DNA from 2 places in the Sphingomonas sanguinis genome. Region 2 is predicted to be linked to the other one. Evidence: riboswitches for the same ligand, from Rfam matches in the RefSeq annotation. Region 2 holds a riboswitch; the other holds the start of a gene.

Region 1 (3,415 bases), 680 kb from region 2:
AGGGCGCCTCGCCGCTCATCAGCAACAAGACCTTCCTCCAGGCGGCGGCAGGCATTCTGGCGGTCGAGGCCTATCACGCCGCGATCGTGCGCACGACGCTCTATGCGCGCGGCTATGACGCCAACAACCCGCAACCGTCGTTGATCACCGCCGCCGGACAGATTTCCGACGCGCGCGACAGCCTGGACGGCTCGACCGACCTCGACCAGGGGATCGCCCGGTCCACGATCAACGGACAGCTGGTGTCGAACATCGTGCCGCTCGATTCGAGCGGCATCGCGTTCAGCCGCTCGCCCGCCCAGGTGCTCAACATCGTGTACTTGAACAAGGCGGCCGCCACGCTGGGCGGGTTCTTCCCGGCCGGCGTCAACGGAAACCTGCGCGCCAGCGTGGCGAACTGATCCCCTTTTTCCTCCTCTGGAGAGGATTTGCATCATGAGCGAAGAACGCTTCATTCTCGACGTCATCGAAGAGGCATCCGCCAAGCGCCGGTCCGATCGTCGCCGTTTCATGCGCATGGCCGCAGGGGCCGGTGCGGTCGGCGGCCTGGCGATGCTGGGCGCCTGCGGAGACGATGGCGACAACGTCATCGTCGTGCCGACCCCGACGCCCACCACCACCCCGACCGGTTCGGTCACGGACGCGGACGTGCTGAACTTCGCGCTCCAGCTCGAATATCTGGAAGCGCAATTCTACAGCTATGCCGCGTTCGGCACCGGCCTGCCTTCGTCGTCGCTGGGCGGCATGGGCACGCAAGGCTCGGTCGCGATCAACACCAGCGCCACCAACGGTGCCGGACAGCCGCGCCAGGTCCAGTTCCAGGACCCGATCGTCGCGCAATATGCGCGCGAGATCGCCTATGACGAGATCGCCCATGTCAACTTCCTGCGCAATGCGCTGGGCAGTGCGGCGGTGGCGCAGCCTTCGATCAACCTGTCGGGCGACGCCAGCGGTGCCTTCACCGCGGCGGCGCTCGCGGCGGGCGTCATCACCAGCGGTTCGACCTTCGACCCTTATGCCTCGGACGAGGCCTTCCTGCTGGGCGCGTTCCTGTTCGAGGATGTCGGCGTCACCGCCTATATGGGCGGCGTCAGCCTGCTGACCAACAAGACCTTCATCGAGGCGGCGGCGGGCATCCACGCGGCGGAGGCCTATCATGCCGGTCTGGTCCGCACGACCCTGTACCGCAAGGGGCTGAGCAACACGGCCCTCATCACCAATGCCGGCAAGATTTCGGACGCGCGCGACAGCCTGGACGGATCGGCCGATCTCGACCAGGGGATCGTGGCGACGGTGAACGGCGCGCAGGTGGCGAACATTGTGCCCGCCGACGCCAACGCCATCGCCTTTGTCCGCACCCCCGGCCAGGTGCTGAACGTCGTCTATCTCAACAAGGCGGCGGTGAATGGCGGCGGCTTCTTCCCCAGCGGCCTGAACGGCACGGTCCGCACCAGCGCCGCCAGCGGATAATCTTCTCCCTCCCAAGGGTCTCTGGGCCTCGACCGGTCGCTAGTCCCCTGGCCGGTCGGGGCCTTTTTTGTGGGCGGGTCGCGGCGTTCGGGCGTGCGTGCCTCTCCCCCCGGCGCGAAACCGCTTCTTATCCGCCGTGAAACCGCTTATGCAGGGTCCATCCCCGGGGGAGCGCTGGCCTGCGCTTGAGAGGGGGGCAAGAGCCCCTGACCCGCTGAACCTGATCCGGCTGACACCGGCGTAGGGAGGGAGCGGCCCCATCTCTCATGGTCCGTTTCCTCCGCATGGAGTGGACGACTATGGCAGATATCCCCGCAAAGGCCGAAATCGGCGTGACCACCGGCCCCATTCGTGGCTCGAAGAAGATTCACGTCGGCCCGCTGAACGTCGCGATGCGCGAAATCCATCTCGACCCGTCCTCGGGCGAACCGCCCTTGCGCGTGTACGACACCAGCGGCCCCTATACCGACCCGACCGCGCGCATCGACATCATGGCGGGCCTGCCCCAGATCCGCCGCAACTGGATCGAGGGGCGCGGCGATGTCGAGGCTTATGACGGCCGCGAAATCCGCCCCGAGGATAATGGCCAGCTCGGCCCCGACCGTTCGGGCGGCGTGCCGCAATTCCCGCGCACCGGGCTGAACCGTCCGCTGCGCGCGCGTGCAGGCATGAACGTCAGCCAGATGCACTATGCCCGCCAAGGCATCATCACGCCCGAGATGGAATATGTCGCGACCCGCGAGAATCTGGGCCGCGAGATGCTGCGCGAATATGTCCGCGACGGCGAGAGCTTCGGCGCGAGCATCCCCGATTACGTCACGCCCGAATTCGTCCGCGACGAAGTGGCGCGCGGCCGGGCGATCATCCCCAACAACATCAACCACCCCGAATCCGAGCCGATGGCGATCGGCCGCAACTTCCTGGTCAAGATCAACGCCAATATCGGCAATTCGGCGGTCGCCAGCAACGTCGCCTCCGAGGTCGACAAGCTGGTCTGGTCGATCCGCTGGGGCGCGGACACGGTCATGGACCTGTCGACGGGCCGCAACATCCACGACACGCGCGAATGGATCATCCGCAATTCGCCCGTGCCGATCGGCACCGTCCCCATCTATCAGGCGCTGGAAAAGGTCGGCGGCATCGCCGAGGAGCTGACCTGGGAGATATTCCGCGACACGCTGATCGAACAGGCCGAGCAGGGCGTCGACTATTTCACCATTCATGCGGGCGTGCGCCTGCCCTACATCCCGCTGACCGCGAAGCGCGTCACCGGCATCGTGTCGCGCGGCGGCTCGATCATGGCGAAATGGTGCCTGGCGCATCACAAGGAGTCGTTCCTCTATGAACGCTTCGACGAGATCACCGAGATCATGAAGGCGTACGACATCGCCTATTCGCTGGGCGACGGCCTGCGCCCCGGCGCGATCGCCGACGCCAATGACGAGGCGCAGTTCGCCGAACTCTACACGCTGGGCGAGCTGACCAAGCGGGCCTGGGCGCAGGACGTGCAGGTCATGATCGAGGGCCCCGGCCATGTGCCGATGCACAAGATCAAGCAGAATATGGACAAGCAGCTGGAGGCGTGCGGCGAGGCGCCCTTCTACACGCTCGGGCCGCTAACGACCGATATCGCGCCGGGGTACGACCATATCACCAGCGGCATCGGTGCGGCGATGATCGGTTGGTACGGCACGGCGATGCTCTGCTACGTCACGCCCAAGGAGCATCTGGGCTTGCCCGACCGCGACGACGTGAAGGTCGGTGTCGTCACCTACAAGCTCGCCGCCCACGCCGCCGACCTCGCCAAGGGCCACCCCGCCGCCAAGATGCGCGACGACGCGCTGAGCCGCGCCCGCTTCGAGTTCCGCTGGCGCGACCAGTTCAACCTGTCGCTCGACCCCGACACGGCGGAATCCTACCACGACCAGACGCTGCCTGCGGAAGG
Region 2 (3,415 bases):
TTGCCCCGCGTCGGCAGGAAGTCCGCCCCCACCGGCAGGTCGTCGTCGATCCGCGCGCGCAGATACTCGCCCGAGACATAGACGCTGACGCCCTTGGCGGGACGATAGTCGATCTCTCCATCGACGCCGTAAGAGGTCTGCCCCCCGGCATTCAACGTCGAATTGACCAGCGCACCGCCATTGTCGACCACGGTCGCCAGCTGGCGGTTGCGGAATTTGTAGTGGAAGCCGGTGACGGACGCCGACAGGCTGGGGCCGATATAGCGATAGCCCAGCTCCTGCGAGAGCGAATATTCGTTCTTCAGCGCATCCGTGCCGCGCGTCGTGACGACACCGCCATAATAGCTGTCGTACAGCGTGAACTCGTTGGGCGTGCGGAAATTGGTGGTGATGTTGGCGAACAGCTGCTGCCGGTCGTCGATCGCATAATGAACGGCGGCGCGCGGCAGGGCGACGAAGCTGTCGCGGCGAACCGCGCTTTGCGGCCCCGGCAGATAGTTGCGGCCGTTGCGCAGCAGATTGACGCCCTTGAACCCGACATCGACCGTCAGGCGCGGGGTCAGCGCGATGCTGTCGGCCACGAAGACGCTCTTCGTCACGGTGACGGTGCGCTGGTTCTCATAGGCGAGCAGGCGGCCATCGGCGGTGCGGATCGCACGGGCACGATAGCCCCAGCGGTCGGCGGGACGGCCATCGGCATCGACCGAGGTATAGGTCTGCGTCACCCGGTCGGTGCCGTAATCGAACCACAGCCCGGCCGTCAGCCGGTGGATGCCCGCCTGCAAGGTCAGCTTGGCGACCTGCCCCAGGCGCATCTGGTCGCCGGTATAGTTGCCCAGCACCGTCGCCACGCCGTCCACCGCGCCGGGCAGCGCGATCGGCTCGGCCAATTCCTCATTACCCAGGAAGTTGCCGGTGGTCGCCAGCTGGGTGCCATAAGGCGAATTGCCATAGCCGAACTGGAGATAGCTGGTGCCGTCGAACGTCAGCCGGTCGTCCAGCACCAGATGCACCGGCGCCGAGGCATAGAGGTTACGGAACGGCGCGCGGTACAGGCGCCAGTAATTGGTGTCGCCCGGCGTGTAGCGCGCGTCGTAATTGAACCCGCGTCCTTCCGCCTGCCACTCGGCCAGCGTCGGGCTGGGATAGCTGGAGGAATTGGCGTCGTTATAGGACAGCGCCAGGCTGGCGCGATTGCCATTGCCCCATTCGCGCAGCAGCTTGGCGTCGATATGCTGGCGCGTGTCGAAGCCCGCGCCCCGCCAATTGTCCGCGCGGGTGTTGGAATAGGACAGGAACGCCTTCAGCCCGCTATTGCCGATCTCCCCCGTATCGCCCCGGACGAAGACACGGCGCAGATCATAAGAGCCGAGCGCGAGGTCGGCGAGGACTTGGCCCCTCGCCTTGGGATCGTCGAGGGTCAGCGACAACAGGCCACCCGCGCCGACGACGGTCGGCGCGTCGATATTGACCGATCCCGGCGACAGCGCGATCCGGCGCAGATTTTCCGGGTCGGCGAATTGCGACGGATAGGCGTAGTAATAACCGATATCGTTCTGCGGCGCCCCCTCCATCAGCACGCCGATCTCGTCCTGCCCCAGCCCGCGCAGGGTCAGGCTCGAACTGGTCGACAGGCCGTAAGGGTCGCTGGAGGCGACGGTCGCGCCGGGCAGCAGGTTGACGAGCTGAAACGCGTTCTGGGTCGGCGCCTGCTTGATGATGAAGTCGGTCGCGACCTCGCTGACCGCATTGGGTTCGGTCTGGTCGGGCAGCAGCCCTTCGGGATCGCGGTGGCCGATCACGCGAATATCGGCCGACGTGTCGGTGGTTTGCTGCGCCGACGCCGCCACGGGCCAGGCGGCCGACAGCAGCAAAGCGCCATAGCGCACCATCTTATGCTTGCGAGACATCACAACCGGCATCGTCTTTCACGTCCACTTCACGGAGGGACGACGAAAGCACCGCCACCCTCCCTACGCCGGTATGACCCGGATCAGGTTCAGCGGGTCATGGGCTGCTGCCCACCTCTCAACCGCGCGTCAGCGGCCCCCCGGGGATGGCGTCGTCTAGGCGGTTATGCGGTGGCTGCAAATGGTTATCGTGAACGAGGGAAGCCGCCCCGCCCGCCCCCGCGTCAAAAGACGAGGCGGACGGGCTTGCCGGTGTAGGTGACGGTCCGCGCGGCGGGCAGGTCGGCGATACCGCCGGGGGTGCCGGGCTTGACGACGACGATGTTCAACCGGCGCGTCGACACCATGCCGGGGAAGCTCCCCCGGCGCGTACCGATGGTCAGGGTGCGGCGGGCGTCGTCCCAGCTCAGGTCGTAGGTCGCGCGGGCGCCCTTTTCATAGGCATAGGTCTCGTTATCGTCCTCATAGACGGTGAAGCGACCGTTCGCGCCGGGATAGACGCGGATTTCGTACAGCGCGTCGGGCTTTTCGGTCGCATATTGCTGGAGCGGCCCCAGCGGCAGGATCGCGCCCGCCCGGACGTATAGCGGCATGATGTCGAGCGGCACGTCGCGCGACGTCTCGGTGCCGCCCGCCAGACGCTGGTTGGTCCAGAAATCGTACCAGTCGTTGCCCGCGGGCAGATAGGTCCGCACCGCCAACTTCGGCGCCTCGCCCGCCTTCGCAGCGGCGCGGCGCAGTTCGTCGGGAGTGCGCCAGGCGAAGCGCAGGTCGCGGTCGCCGTCGCCCTGATAATATTCGATGCGGATCGGCACGCGCTGCCCTTTGCGCAGCGTCACCTTCGCGCCGTGATAGCGCGACGCCCCGCTCTCCCAATCCTCGACCAGCTTGCGGCCATCGACGAACAGGCGGACGCCGTCATCACCCTGCAGGCCCAGCTCATATTCGCCGTCCTCCGGCGCCTCCAGCACGCCGTCCCAGCGCGCGGAGAAGTCGTTCAAGCTCTTCAGCCCCGGCGGCATCGGCTGCAGCGGCGGCTGCGGCCAACGCTTGTCGATCACCGTGTCGACGACGCGGCCAGCGGGCTTGTCGAAGTTCCGCCCCTCGAAATACTGGCCCGCCAGACCCGGCTTGCCGTCGGCCGTGAACAGCGCGGATGCGGGTACGGTGGCGGCGGGTTCCGGCTCGACATGATACATGGCGCGCGTGACCGGATGGACCAGCAGCGAGCCGCCGAACATGAAGCTGTCGTTCAGCCCATGGACCCGCGCATCGTCGGGAAAGTCCATCGCCAGCGGCCGCATCATCGTATAGCCGCCCGCCGTCACCTGCCAGCCCAGCCCATAGATATAGGGCAGCAGCCGGTAGCGCAGGTTCACCGCGTCCAGCAGCGAGCCGTACATCTGCGGGTCGAGCGACTTGAAGATATAGGGTTCGCGCTCGATGCTGGTTCCGTGGACGCGCATCAGCGGGTTGAACACCGCATATTGGAACCAGCGGGCGAA

The links. Region 2 has a riboswitch for thiamine pyrophosphate ahead of KV697_RS13910 (TonB-dependent receptor). Riboswitches for the same ligand answer to the same signal wherever they lie in the genome.
Region 1: it holds a riboswitch for thiamine pyrophosphate, as region 2 does, so the genes downstream of both, thiC (phosphomethylpyrimidine synthase ThiC) here and KV697_RS13910 (TonB-dependent receptor) in region 2, are expected to answer to the same signal.

What each region holds. Positions count from the first base shown of each region.
Region 1 is NZ_CP079203.1:2,281,602-2,285,016, reverse strand. Features, by position in the region: gene KV697_RS10585 (ferritin-like domain-containing protein) at 1-401, shown strand, start outside; gene KV697_RS10580 (ferritin-like domain-containing protein) at 436-1,470, shown strand; TPP riboswitch at 1,631-1,721, shown strand; gene thiC (phosphomethylpyrimidine synthase ThiC) at 1,770-3,415, shown strand, end outside.
Region 2 is NZ_CP079203.1:2,963,671-2,967,085, reverse strand. Features, by position in the region: gene KV697_RS13910 (TonB-dependent receptor) at 1-1,910, opposite strand, end outside; TPP riboswitch at 1,954-2,063, opposite strand; gene KV697_RS13905 (glycoside hydrolase family 31 protein) at 2,135-3,415, opposite strand, start outside.